DNA from 4 places in the Streptomyces sp. NPDC090127 genome. Region 1 is predicted to be linked to each of the others. Evidence: riboswitches for the same ligand, from Rfam matches in the RefSeq annotation. Region 1 holds a riboswitch; each other region holds the start of a gene.

Region 1 (3,197 bases):
GGACCTCGACAAGGTCCTCGCCGAGTCGCTGGGCACCTGGACGGGGAACACCGCCGAGGCCCGCCCCATGCCGCCGATCACGGCCGACGACACCGGCCGCGTGGTCATCGTCGACCGCCCGGGCGCCGTCCAGACCCAGCTGCTGATCGGCCGCGTGGGCGCCGACCGGCACGACCGCGTCTGGCCCGCCCAGGTCCTCGGCACGTACTGCCTCGGCGGCACCCTCACCTCGCGCCTGGACCGCGTCCTGCGCGAGGAGAAGGGCTACACCTACGGCGTCCGCGCCTTCGGCCAGGTCGTGCGCTCCGACGGCAAGGGCAACGGCGCCTCGATGCTCGCCATCAGCGGCTCCGTCGACACCCCCAACACCGGCCCGGCACTTGACGACCTGTGGAAGGTGCTGCGCACCCTCGCCGCCGAGGGCCTGACGGACGCCGAGCGCGACGTGGCCGTGCAGAACCTGGTGGGCGTGGCGCCGCTCAAGTACGAGACCGCCGCCTCCGTCGCCGCGACGCTCGCCGACCAGGTCGAGCAGCACCTGCCGGACGACTTCCAGGCGCAGTTGTACGCACGCCTGGCCGAGACCGGCACGGTCGAGGCGACGGCGGCCGTCGTCAACGCCTTCCCGGTGGACCGGCTCGTCACCGTTCTCGTGGGTGACGCGGCGGAGATCGAGGAGCCGGTGCGCGCCCTCGGTATCGGTGAAGTGACCGTCGTCAGCGGCTGATTGAGCCCACCGCCGCCGTGCCGCGCCGGCGCGACCCGGCGGCGCACGAGGACCCCGACGTCACGGTACGTCGGGGTCCTCCTCTTTGTCCGTATTGCTGAGCGGTGTACTCGTATGCCCTGTGGCATGTCTTACAAACAGGCGTGTCTGTTTGGTGATTGAAAGATGATCCGCATACCGTCGGTCCGGCTGTTCGCCAGTTGCACCCGCCGCACCCGTGGCATCGGACAGTCATCGCCGAGTCCCCGTCAGGCGCGAGCCTGGGGAGCCGGGGACCCATACGAAGTCCCTGGGGTGAATCGGACGCCTTCGCACTCGTGCGGAGGGGCCCGTAGGAGACCTTCCTGCTCCGAACCCGTCAGCTAACCCGGTAGGCGAGAAGGAAGGAAAGGATCAGCCCCTACATGGCGTTCACCCGTGCCACCGGGAAGCATCGTGGTCCGAGCCGACTGGCGCGCCGTGGCGCCGGCTTCGCCGGCATCGCGACCCTCGCCACCACCGGCGTCATCGGCACCCTCGCTTCCCCGGCGCTCGCCGTCGACACGGACGCCCCCTCCCCGGAGGACACCGGTCTGACCCAGGTCGTCGTCGCCGACAACGCCCTCGCCGACACGATCGTCGCCCAGGCCGCGGCCCAGGAGCGCGAGGCCGCCGAGGCCGAGGCGAAGCGCGTGGCCGAGGCCCGCGCCCAGGCGGAGGCCAAGCGCAAGGCGGAGGCCCGCGCCAAGGAGATCCGCGAGGCCAAGGAGCGCGCCGCCCGCGAGGCCGAGCGCAAGCGCCTGAACGCCTTCCAGCTCCCCGTGGCCGGCTCGTACGTCTCCACCGGCTACAAGACCGGCGGCTCCCTCTGGTCCTCCGGCAGCCACTCCGGCGTCGACTTCCACGCCGCCTCCGGCACCAAGGTCGTCTCCGTCGGCTCCGGCACCGTCGTCGAGGCCGGCTGGGGCGGCGCGTACGGCAACAACGTCGTCATTCGGATGCACGACGGCACGTACACCCAGTACGGGCACCTCTCGGCCATCAGTGTCTCGGTCGGCCAGTCCGTCACTCCGGGCGAGCAGATAGGCATCTCGGGCTCGACGGGCAACTCGACCGGCCCGCACCTCCACTTCGAGGCCCGCACCAGCGCCGAGTACGGCTCGGACATCAACCCGGTCGCGTATCTGCGTGCCCGCGGCGTGACCGTCTGACCCTCGCCGTCACCCCCGTCCGGATCGCGTACCGGACGCGCACGTCAGAAAAGCCCCGGCTCGTACTGAGCCGGGGCTTTTCGTCGGCCAAAAGATATCCATGGTTCGTGAGGAGCCGTCGGAAATACCGCCCCGCTGCAATAGAGTCGCCGAACAACCGGTTTCGCGCGTATTCGAGGCGGAGGTCGATCATGCGCATTCCCGCGCAGTCGGTGTGCACGGCGATCCGGGACGACATCGTCCATGGCGTCTTCGAGCGCGGCGGCCGGCTCACCGAGGAGCAGTTGGCCCGCCGCTACGGAGTCTCCCGCGTCCCGGTCCGCGAGGCGCTGCGCACCCTGGAGTCCGAGGGTTTCGTGATCACCCGGCGCCACGCCGGCGCCCAGGTCGCCGAGCCCACCGAGCAGGAGGCGGCGGACCTCCTGGACATGCGGTCGCTCCTCGAGCCGCTCGGCGCGGCCCGCGCCGCCCAGCGCCGTACCGAGGCGCACCTCAAGGTGCTGCGCGGCCTGGTCAGGCTGGGGCAGGAGCGGGCCAGGCACGGCCAGGGGGACGACCTGCGCTCGCTCGGCGGTTGGTTCCACGAGACCTTGGCCCAGGCGTCGGGCAGCCCCGCGCTCACCGCCCTGCTCACCCAGCTGCGGCACAAGATCGCCTGGATGTACGCGGTGGAGGCTCCCGCCCAGCCCGTGGAGGCCTGGGCGGAGCACGGGGCGATCGTGGACGCGGTGGCGCGCGGCGACGCCGAACGGGCCCGGGCCCTGACCGCGCTGCACGCGGAGCGCTCCCTGCTGCTGCACCGGCTGAAGCGGCCCGGCCGGGGGGAGCGCGCGGGGCGGGCCGGGACTGTGAGGGGTTCGCAACACGTCGTCAACACGGCGAGCCTCCGGAATTAACGAGCAGGCCGTATACAAAGAGTGGGAATTGCGGACGGCTTTCTTCGTGCGGCCCCGGGATCGGGCTGCCCCGATCTCCGTGGAAATGCTTCGGGAATAGAAAGAAGCCGCACCCGCCGTTATGTCGGCGTGTGCGGCTTCTCGCGAATTCGTCCCGGAAGCCTCTCCGGAATTCGGCCCGGACGTCCGTCCGGCCGAGACGCGTCAGACGGTCTCGGGGAGCTCCTCGAGCCCCTCGGCAACCAGCTTCGCCAGACGGTCGAGCGCGGCCTCGGAGCCCTCGGCGTCCGAAGCGAGCACGATCTCCTCGCCGCCCTGCGCGCCCAGACCGAGCACCGCGAGCATCGACGCGGCGTTCACCGGGTTGCCATCGGCCTTGGCGAT
Region 2 (3,197 bases), on a different contig from region 1:
CGAAGAACGGATCGTCTTCCTCGGCACCCCCATCGACGAGATCTCCGCCAACGACGTCATCGCGCAGCTCCTGCATCTGGAGTACGCCGACCCGGACCGGGACATCGCGCTCTACATCAACTCCCCCGGCGGGTCGATCAGCGCCATGTCCGCGATCTACGACACGATGCAGGTCGTCACCTGCGACGTGGAGACCACCTGCCTCGGGCAGGCCGTCTCGACCGCCGCCGTCCTGCTCGCGGCCGGCGCGCCCGGCAAGCGGCTCGCCCTGCCCGGCGCCCGGGTCGTGCTCCAGCAGCCCGCGATGGACGAGCCGTTGCGGGGGCAGCCGAGCGATCTCGACATCCAGGCACGGGAGTTGATCCGGCAGCGCGCGATGCTGGCCGGGATGCTGGTCACCCACACCGGACAGAGCGGCGAGCGGATCGACGCCGACATCGACCGGACCACCGTCCTCGACGCGCCGGCCGCGACCGTCTACGGCCTGGTGGACCACGTGATTCAGAACCGGGGGGCGTCGGGCGGCGCCGGGACCAGGTGACGGCGCGATGGTCCCCGATCTGCCGCCGCTGCCCGCTCTGACGCGCGCGGAGGGCGAGTTCGTCGACGCCTACCTCGAAGTGGTCGATCTGCTGGGCCGCATCAATCCATCCAGGGCTTCGCATACGTATGGGGCGCTGCGCGCCGCTCAGGCGCTGGTGGGACGGGTCGGCGCCCTGCGCGACGCGCTCACGGCGATGCACGCGCGCGGCGAGAGCGAGGTGCACGCCGAGACATTGGCCCGAGCGCTGCGGGTGTTGGACGGGGAGCGTAGATCCGGCCGCGTCACCGTCCCGGAGACTCCGGCAAGTTGACATTCCCCCGTGTCGTGTCGAGGTCCACTCGGCGCAGCGCGGCCGCGGAATCGCTCCCCCGTTCGGCGTAGTCGACGAATCAACATATGTGCGGGGTGAGTTGCACAGCAGGTGTACGCATCTGGCCGAATCGGGCATTCCACCCCTGGTCCGGGACTCGTCGGCCAAACCTGTGACGATCACGAAACATGCCTGTCCACCCGAATGGATCAGTCGTGAGGAGCCTCACATAACCTCGTTTCGACTCGGATTTCGCCCTGAATCTGGGTCAAGATCCCTCACGACGACAAGCCCCCGCCACCGCGGCGGGGCGGTCCGGGCGGACGCCGAGTCCTGCCGCTGTCCCGGATGTCTGGTCGACAGGAGTGGATCGGCAGGAGTGGAGGACCCGAGCAGTACGGGACGGCCGGCCGGATGGGCCGTTCCTCGGGGTGAAGCCGCAGCCGCGGCCGGGCAACTTCGCCAGTCCGAACCCGACAGGTCATCCTTCACAGGCGGCTGACGAAGGGTTGCGCATGAGTGCGCAGATTCATGTCCCGTCCGTGCTGTCCCGGGCCGGAGCCGTCTCGGCTCTCACCCTCGCCGCCCTCGGCGGCACGATGCTGGCACCAGGTGCCGCACCGGAGGCCCAGGCCGCGACCTCGTACGCCGGCAAGGCGCTGAACATCGCGGCTTCGAAGAAGGGATCGCCGTACAAGTACGGAGCGTCCGGACCGTCCCGGTTCGACTGCTCGGGGCTCACGCTCTACTCGTACAAGAAGGCGGGCAAGTCGCTGCCCCGTACCGCGCAGCAGCAGTACAACAAGACCCGGCACATCTCCGCGTCCAGCAGGCAGAAGGGGGACCTGGTCTTCTTCCACTCCGGTGGCAGGGTGTACCACGTGGGGATCTACGCGGGCAGCGGAAAGATCTGGCACTCCCCCAAGAAGGGTTCGTGGGTGAAGCTCGACAGGATCTGGTCGTCCAAGGTGTATTACGGCCGGGTCCGCTGACGCCCGGTCCGCTCCGACGCGAGCGGGGTGCGGTGGTCCCCGCGCCCGGGGGGTGCGGTGGTCCGACGCGAGCGGGGGGCGCGGTGGCGCCGCCGCACCCTCGCCTCCGGTTCAGTGCCCCGGTGACACCAGCAGCGTCACCCCGAGGGCGGCGAGCATGCCGCCCGTCACCCCCTGCACGGTCCTCGCGGCCCGTGGCCGCCGCAGCCGGTGGCCGAGCCGGTCCACGCCGAGTGCCACCAGCGGGAACCAGAGCAGGGCCAGCAGCACCACGATCGAGGCCAGCAGCAGCGTGCGCGGCAGCACCGCCGCGCCGTCCGGTACGAACTGTGGCAGCAGACTCAGGAAGAGCACCGGCGCCTTGGGGTTGAGGACGTTGGTCAGGAAGCCCTGCCGGAAGGCCCGGCCGACCTCCCGCTCCCCCGCCGCGTCCGCCGCCGGCTCGCCCGCCGACGCGCGCAGCGCGCCGCGTAGCGCCTGTACGCCGAGGTAGAGGACGTAGACCCCGCCGGCGATCTGCAGCACGCGGTAGAGCACCGGGACAGCGATCAGCACGGCCGCGAGCCCGGCCACCGCGAGGGCGGTGTGCACGACGAGCCCGCCCGCCACTCCCACGGCGCAGGCCACCCCGGCCCGGCGCGAGGCGAGGGCACCGCGTACGACGACGGTGAAGTCCGCGCCCGGCATGGCCACCATGCCCGCCGCGACCCCGATGAAGGCGATCAGCTGTCCGTCCATGACCCCAGCCTGCCCGCCGCGAGCCTTTAGTGTGTAGACACGATTTACTGGGTCTGCCCAAAGGGATGCTTTATGCAGGATCTGGTGCGGCTCGCCGCCCTGGTGGCCGTCGCCGAGGACGGCTCGATCACCCGGGCCGCCGCCCGGCTCGGCTACACCCCGCCCGCGCTCTCGCAGCAGCTCGCCAAGCTGGAGCGGGAGGCGGGCGCCGCGCTGCTCGTCCGCCACCACCGGGGCGCACGGCTGACCCCGGCGGGCGAGCTCCTGGTCACCCGGGCGCGCCGGGTCCTGGACGAGATGGACCGGGCCCGCCATGAGCTGGCACGGCTCAGCGGCCTGTCGGGCGGGCGGCTGCGGGTCGGGACGTTCACCACGGTCGGCATCCATCTGCTGCCGCCGGTGCTCAGCGCGTTCCGCCGGGCGCACCCGGACGTGGAGCTGACGGTCGCCGAGTACGAGCCGCCGGGCGGGGTGCACGCCGTGGCCGCGGGCGAGGTGGACCTCGCGCTGACCCACACGTACGAGCCGGCGGAACCGGCGCCGCTGCCGCCGGGGGTCGAGCTGGAGCCGCTACTGATCGAGGAGTTGGTCCTGGTCACGGCGCCGGGCCATG
Region 3 (3,197 bases), on a different contig from region 1:
CTCCAGGATGAGGTCGAGCGCCTCACGGTTGGAGTCCAGGTTCGGGGCGAAGCCGCCCTCGTCGCCGAGGCCGGTGGACAGGCCCTTGGTCTTCAGGACGGACTTGAGGGTGTGGTAGACCTCGGTGCCCCAGCGCAGGGCCTCGGAGAAGGACTCCGCGCCGATCGGGGCGATCATGAACTCCTGGATGTCCACGTTGGAGTCGGCGTGCGACCCGCCGTTCAGGATGTTCATCATCGGAACGGGCAGCAGGTGCGCGTTCGGACCGCCGAGGTAGCGGAAGAGCGGGAGGTCGGAGGCCTCGGACGCGGCGTGCGCGACGGCGAGGGAGACGCCGAGGATGGCGTTGGCGCCGAGGGAGGCCTTGTTGTCCGTGGCGTCCAGGTCGAACATGGCCTGGTCGATGAGGCGCTGCTCGGTGGCGTCGTAGCCGACGAGCTCCGGGCCGATCTGCTCGATCACGGCGAGGACGGCCTTCTCGACGCCCTTGCCCAGGTAGCGGTTCTTGTCTCCGTCACGGAGCTCAATGGCCTCGAACGCACCGGTGGAGGCACCGGACGGAACAGCAGCACGGCCGGTGCTGCCGTCGTCGAGGCCGACCTCGACCTCGACCGTGGGGTTGCCTCGGGAGTCCAGGATTTCCCGGGCTACGACGACGTCGATGGACGGCACGAGCATCTCCTTCTGGGATGTGACGCTAGATGTGACGCTTGCGGTGCAGGGTCGCTTCGGCCTTGCGACAAGAGCCTAACCGGCTCCGGGGCTCCAGCCCGCCGGGCGCCCGCCCCCTGGGACGAAAAAGGACCCGAGGGCACGCATTCAGGCCCAAAGGCCCTCAGATCTACTCGACGGTAACCAGGGTCCGGGCCCCGGGGCGGCCCGCGGCGGGGGCCCCGGACGCGCGGAACCCCGGTCCGGAGCGCACGGGGGAAGGGCGCTCCGGACCGGGGTGGTCACCGCGGGAGGGTCGTGGGACTCGCGCGAGCCGCCGGACTCACGCGAGCCGCCGGGCTCACTTCAGGTGAAGCTGCTGGCCCGGGTAGATCAGGTCGGCGTCCTCGACGACGTCCTTGTTGAGCTCGAAGAGCTTCGCCCAGCCGCCCTTGACGTCCTGCGCGGCCGCGATCTTGCTCAGGGTGTCGCCGCCGACGACCTTGTACTCGCCGTCGCCCTTCTTGACCTTCTTGCCGGTCGGGGTGGTGACGGTCTTCTTCGACTCGGTCTTGGGGGCGGTCCGCTGCTCGCTGCGGGTCGTCGGCTGCTCGGCCTGACGCTCCTGCTTCGGGGCGGCCTGCGGGGCGGGCGCCTCCTCGACGGCACCGGTGTTCGGCGAGGCGGAGGAGAGGCCGACGCCGCAGCTCGGCCAGGCACCCTTGCCCTGGCCGGCGAGGACCTTCTCGGCGACCGCGATCTGCTGCGACTTGGAGGCCTGGTCGGCGCTGGCCGCGTAGGCGGTGCCACCGAAGGCGGCCCAGGTGGAGTTCGAGAACTGCAGGCCGCCGTAGTAGCCGTTGCCGGTGTTGATGGACCAGTCGCCGCCGGACTCGCACTGGGCGACCTTGTCCCACTCGGAGACGGTGGCGGCCGAGGCGGTGCCGGCGCCCATCAGCGGGGCGGCGACGGCGACACCGGCGACACCGGCGAGGGCGACGGCGCGGGTGGCCTTGGAGGGACGACGGTGTTTGCCCTTGGCGGAAAACAGCATGGGACTTCTCCTCACCGACGCCTACGAGGTGAGCTGTCGGGTTCGGGCCCTGTGAGTTGCCCGGCCGCGCGACCTTGCGCGCGGCTTCACCCCAAGCCGCTCTCGGCCGTCTGTCTCAACGGCCGGGGGCGGCGCTTACCTTGGGTCCCCCGCTCCTGCCTTCGGCGCATGACGCGACGACTGTTCCCATCGGCCGACGGCAGGATTCGGCGTTTCGGTCGACGGGGCCCGCGGTGGCGAGCGGTGACGACCGTAGACACAGACCCGGGGGAAGTTCAAAGACGTCCATGCGGGACAAAACGCCCCTACTTGCCTCGGGACGAAGGGTATTTACGCAGGTGAGAGGTGACGGAAGCAGAGTTTGCGGACGAGACACGCCAGTTGAGGCGAAGAGACCCTTGTCTCACTTGCGCAGAACCGGACATTCAGCCCCGAACTACCCGCGCCCCGCCGCCGCCCCGTCGGGCTGACCGACCGTGAGATCCAGGCTCTGGCCAGGGAGGATGAGGTCCGGGTCGACACCCACCGTCGTGCGGTTGGCGTCATAGAGGGCGCCCCAGCCGCCCGGCAGCGCGTTCTCCCGAGCGATGGCGGTGAGGTTGTCGCCGGGCTTGACGGTGTATTCGCCGATAGTGTCAGCGATGCCCTTTGCGGGCGGGTTGTCCGAAGTGTCCCCGGTGGGCTGCTTGTCGGCGTCGGCACCCGGTGTCGGCGCGTCGGACGGCGAGGCATGGCGGCCCGCTTCAGGGGCCTTGTCCGTATTGCCCGTCTCTTCCGGGGCTGCTCCGCCCCGGTGCTTGCCGGTGCCGGAGGTGGTCGGCGCCGGCGGCGTGGTGGACGCGTCGGGAGCGGAGGACTCGGGGCCGGATGCCCCGGGGGCGGGCGCCTCGGAGGCGGTCGTGGACGGCGCCGAGGGGGCGGAGGGCGCGGACGAGGTCTCGGACGGCGCGAGGGCCTCGGGCGGGGTGTCGACGGTCGGCAGCCCGACGGTCCGGCTGGACTCCGGGCTCGGGCCGATCGGCTCGCTCGGCCGGAAGGCCGGGCCGGGATCGATGTCGGGCTTGGTGCCGTCGTTGGTCAGACCGGCGATCGGGGCACAGGTCGCCCACTGCGTGTCGCCGGCGGCAAGGGCCCTTTCGGCCACGACGATCTGCTGCCCACGGCTGGCGAGGTCCGCGCTCGGTGCGTAGGCGAGACCGCCGTGCCGCTCCCAGCTCTCCTGGCTGAACTGGAGTCCGCCGTAGAGCCCGTTCCCGAAGTGGGCGCTCCACTGGCCGCCCGACTCGCACTCGGCGACCCGGTCCCAGGTCGCCGCGTCGGCGGCGGAGGCGGAGCCCGCTCCGAGGAGGGGCAGCGCGAGGGCCGATCCCGTCACGCCTGCGGCGACGACGATGGCGGGGGCCTGGCGGGGTCTGCGGTGTCGTCCGTTCCCGGAGCGCATGCGGAGCTGCCTTTCGCGTGACTGCTGAGGTGACGGTGAACGTAGCGGCAT
Region 4 (3,197 bases), on a different contig from region 1:
TACGGTACGACGGTCTCCGCGCTCCTGGGCGAGGTTCCGGCCGAGCGTGATCCGATCGTCCGGGCCGGCCGGTCCGAGCCCGTCGAGGCCGACGGCTGGACCTACCGCCAGGCAGGGGGGCCCGGCCGGGCCCTGCAGGCGCTCCGTGTGCACGTTCCGTACGCCACCCGCGCCGACATCGTGCGCGTCCATCCCGGCGAGGAGTGGCTGCACGTCCTCGACGGGCAGGTGCGTCTCGCCCTCGGCGACGCCGTCCACGTCCTGGATCCCGGGGACAGCGCGCACTTCGACTCGCTCACCCCGCACCGCATCGGCGCCGCCGGTCGCGGCGGGGCCGAGCTGCTCTTCGTCCACACGCTGATGCAGAGCCCCGTCGCCGAGCTGTGTCTCGGCGACGGCGCCGCTCCGCATCCGCGCTGAGCCCTTCGGAAAGGACCGTCATGTCGGAGAAGTCCGGAAAGCGCGCCCCCGTCACCGGCGAGGAGCGCGAGGCCGGCCAGTTCCCCAAGGGGCTGGTGCTCCGCCTCTTCGCGTACCTCGTGGCGGGGCACCTCTTCGCCGCCTTCCTCTATCTGCTGTTCGCCCTCGGCGGGCAGAACCAGTGACCGCGAGGGGCGCCGTCACGCGTCCTTGACGAGCCGCTCGCGCAGGCGCGCGCGGGTCTCCGCGCTGAGCTTCAGACCGTCCGTGAGGTAGTTCTCGGCCGTCCCCCAGGTCTGCTCCATCGTCTCGAACGCGGCCCGCAGATACTCCACACGCGCGTCGAACAGCGGGCTGATCAGCTCCATCACCTCGGGCGCCATCGCGTCCGCGGAGGTGGAGCTGCGGCGCACCTTGTAACGGCGGTGCGGGTCGTTCGACTTCACGTAGTCGGCCTCGATCGCCTCGCGCTCGACGCCCACCGCGAGCAGCGCGATGGCGATGGAGAGGCCGGCCCGGTCCTTGCCGGCCGCGCAGTGCATGAGGGCGGGGACGCTGTCCTCGGCGAGCGCGTGGAGGATGCGGCTGTGCTCCGCCGTCCGCTCGACGATCATCTTGCGGTACGAATCAGACATTCGGGTCGCGGCCTTGCCGTCGCCGAGGATGGCGCGGAGCTGCTCCAGCTCGCCCGAGCTGACGAGCTTCCAGAACTCCTTGCCGTCGGCCGGGTCGTTGAGCGGAATGTTCACGTTCCGTACGCCGGGCAGTTCGACGTCCGGGCCCTCGATCTTGACGTCGGCCTGATTGCGGAAGTCGAAGATCGTGTGCAGCCCGAGGGTGGTGAGGAACGCGGCGTCGTCCTCCGTGGCGTGCGCGAGGTGGCCGCTGCGGAAGAGGCGGCCGAAGCGCACCGTCCCGCCGTCCACGGTCGGCAGTCCGCCCACGTCCCGGAAGTTGCGTACCCCGGTGAGCTCGGGTTCGGTCGGCGAGATCTGGGGCAGCTGCTGCGTCACGGGTGCTCCTGAAGGTTGGCGGATCGCGATCGGGTCCTGATCGATTCCTGGCGCAATCATCCCGGGTGCCGGGGGGCCTCCGCACCTCTGGGTAGGGGAATGGGCGTTCTGTCCGAATTAGGGCCTTCGATATAACGCGCCCTGGTTGCAGGGGAGATGGGTTTCGCGGCGTGAGCAGCGTCATAGAAGTGACGGACCGTGCCTGATCGCCGGGCGTAATTCCCCTGCCGGAAAAGGAAATCGATCCGCCGTCATCCACGGAGGGTGACCGGAATGCGGAGCGGATATCACGCTCTGGAATGCGAACGGAAAACGGCGGCTTGTTCGGCTCGACCCTGCTCGTCTAGCGTCACCGTCAATCCGGTCGGACCGCCGAATCCTGCCACCGTCCGGAATCCGCACCCATCCCCATCCACGTACGGCAGGAGCGGGGGACCCAGGTAAGTACGCCGCACCGGTCGATCCGGACGGCTCGGGGTGAAGCCGCGTGAGAACGCGGCCGGACATCTCCAGTCCGAACCCGACAGCTCACCTCGTAGGCGACGGAGAGGAATTCGCCATGCCCGCGAAGGGTAAGCACCGCCGTCCCAAGGTCAACCCGATCACGCGTGGATTCGTCGCCGCCGGCACGGGCGGCGCCGTCGTCGCCCTGCCGCTGCTCGGCGCGACCGGAGCCCACGCCGCCGAGAAGGCCGCTCCGACCGTGACGTCCGAGAAGGCCGTCGCCGCCGTCGCCGCCACTCCCGCGAAGGCCCCCGCCGCCGCGAAGCCGAAGACGTACTCCGTCGCCCCCGGCGACTACCTGTCGAAGATCGCCGCCGAGCACCACCTCGCGGGCGGCTGGCAGAAGCTCTACTCCGACAACCGTCAGGTCGTCGGCGAGGACCCGTCGCTGATCCTGCCGGGCATGAAGCTCACCCTCGGCGCCAAGTCGACGGCCAAGGCCGCCCCGAAGGCCGAGGCCCCCAAGGCCGCGCCGAAGACCCCGAAGGCCGCGCCCAAGGCGGAGAAGTCCTCCTCCGACGCGAGCGAGACGCGCAGCTCCCGCTCCTCGGACCGCTCCACGGCCCCCACCGAGAACTCCGGCTCGGCGCAGTCCGCCCCGGCCAAGGCCTCCTCCGGCTGGGTCGCCCCGGTCAGCGGCGGCATCTCGACCCCGTACCGGGCCTCCGGCTCGATGTGGTCCTCCGGCTACCACACCGGTGCGGACTTCATCGCCGCCTCCGGCACCTCGGTCAAGGCCGTCGGCGCGGGCACCGTCCACTCGGCCGGCTGGAGCGGTTCGTACGGCAACGAGGTCGTCATCCAGCACGCCGACGGCACGTACTCCCAGTACGCCCACCTCTCCTCCCTCTCCGTCTCGGCGGGCCAGACCGTGACCGGCGGTCAGCAGATCGGCCTCTCCGGCTCGACCGGCAACTCCAGCGGTCCGCACCTGCACTTCGAGATCCGCACCGGCCCGAGCTACGGCTCGGACATCGACCCGCTGGCCTACCTGCGCCAGCACGGCGTCGGCGTCTGACGCCTTCGCGTTCACCCGCAGCACCCCACAGGGGCCCGGCACTTCCGAGTGCCGGGCCCCTGTGGCGTATTCCGGCTTGGCGGAATCTTGACCGGTGGCGTATCTCACCCGGCGTCAACCCCTCCTTACGGTCGCGTAGGTCACATGCATAAGGGAAAGATGAGCTCCCGTGGCAGACGATTCGAGATCAAGAGACATACGCGCATTCGGGTCGTACGCGGCGATCGGTGACAGCTTCACCG

What was found. Region 1 has a riboswitch for cyclic di-AMP ahead of ACIPPS_RS30785 (M23 family metallopeptidase). Riboswitches for the same ligand answer to the same signal wherever they lie in the genome.
Region 2: another riboswitch for cyclic di-AMP. It lies ahead of ACIPPS_RS14990 (C40 family peptidase); the one in region 1 lies ahead of ACIPPS_RS30785 (M23 family metallopeptidase).
Region 3: another riboswitch for cyclic di-AMP. It lies ahead of ACIPPS_RS29880 (transglycosylase family protein); the one in region 1 lies ahead of ACIPPS_RS30785 (M23 family metallopeptidase).
Region 4: another riboswitch for cyclic di-AMP. It lies ahead of ACIPPS_RS09625 (peptidoglycan DD-metalloendopeptidase family protein); the one in region 1 lies ahead of ACIPPS_RS30785 (M23 family metallopeptidase).

What each region holds. Positions count from the first base shown of each region.
Region 1 covers NZ_JBIVDE010000010.1:121,079-124,275, forward strand. The annotation lists gene ACIPPS_RS30780 (M16 family metallopeptidase) at 1-727, shown strand, start outside; cyclic di-AMP (ydaO/yuaA leader) riboswitch at 953-1,119, shown strand; gene ACIPPS_RS30785 (M23 family metallopeptidase) at 1,132-1,917, shown strand; gene ACIPPS_RS30790 (GntR family transcriptional regulator) at 2,109-2,813, shown strand; gene ACIPPS_RS30795 (HPr family phosphocarrier protein) at 3,018-3,197, opposite strand, start outside.
Region 2 covers NZ_JBIVDE010000003.1:923,334-926,530, forward strand. The annotation lists gene ACIPPS_RS14980 (ATP-dependent Clp protease proteolytic subunit) at 1-541, shown strand, start outside; gene ACIPPS_RS14985 (hypothetical protein) at 549-854, shown strand; cyclic di-AMP (ydaO/yuaA leader) riboswitch at 1,169-1,366, shown strand; gene ACIPPS_RS14990 (C40 family peptidase) at 1,370-1,846, shown strand; gene ACIPPS_RS14995 (LysE family translocator) at 1,958-2,584, opposite strand; gene ACIPPS_RS15000 (LysR family transcriptional regulator) at 2,657-3,197, shown strand, end outside.
Region 3 covers NZ_JBIVDE010000009.1:290,031-293,227, reverse strand. The annotation lists gene eno (phosphopyruvate hydratase) at 1-678, opposite strand, end outside; gene ACIPPS_RS29880 (transglycosylase family protein) at 1,013-1,705, opposite strand; cyclic di-AMP (ydaO/yuaA leader) riboswitch at 1,709-1,882, opposite strand; gene ACIPPS_RS29875 (transglycosylase family protein) at 2,142-3,146, opposite strand.
Region 4 covers NZ_JBIVDE010000002.1:911,863-915,059, reverse strand. The annotation lists gene ACIPPS_RS09640 (helix-turn-helix domain-containing protein) at 1-420, shown strand, start outside; gene ACIPPS_RS09635 (DUF6126 family protein) at 441-605, shown strand; gene ACIPPS_RS09630 (tyrosine-protein phosphatase) at 621-1,433, opposite strand; cyclic di-AMP (ydaO/yuaA leader) riboswitch at 1,823-1,988, shown strand; gene ACIPPS_RS09625 (peptidoglycan DD-metalloendopeptidase family protein) at 1,993-2,955, shown strand; gene ACIPPS_RS09620 (SGNH/GDSL hydrolase family protein) at 3,125-3,197, shown strand, end outside.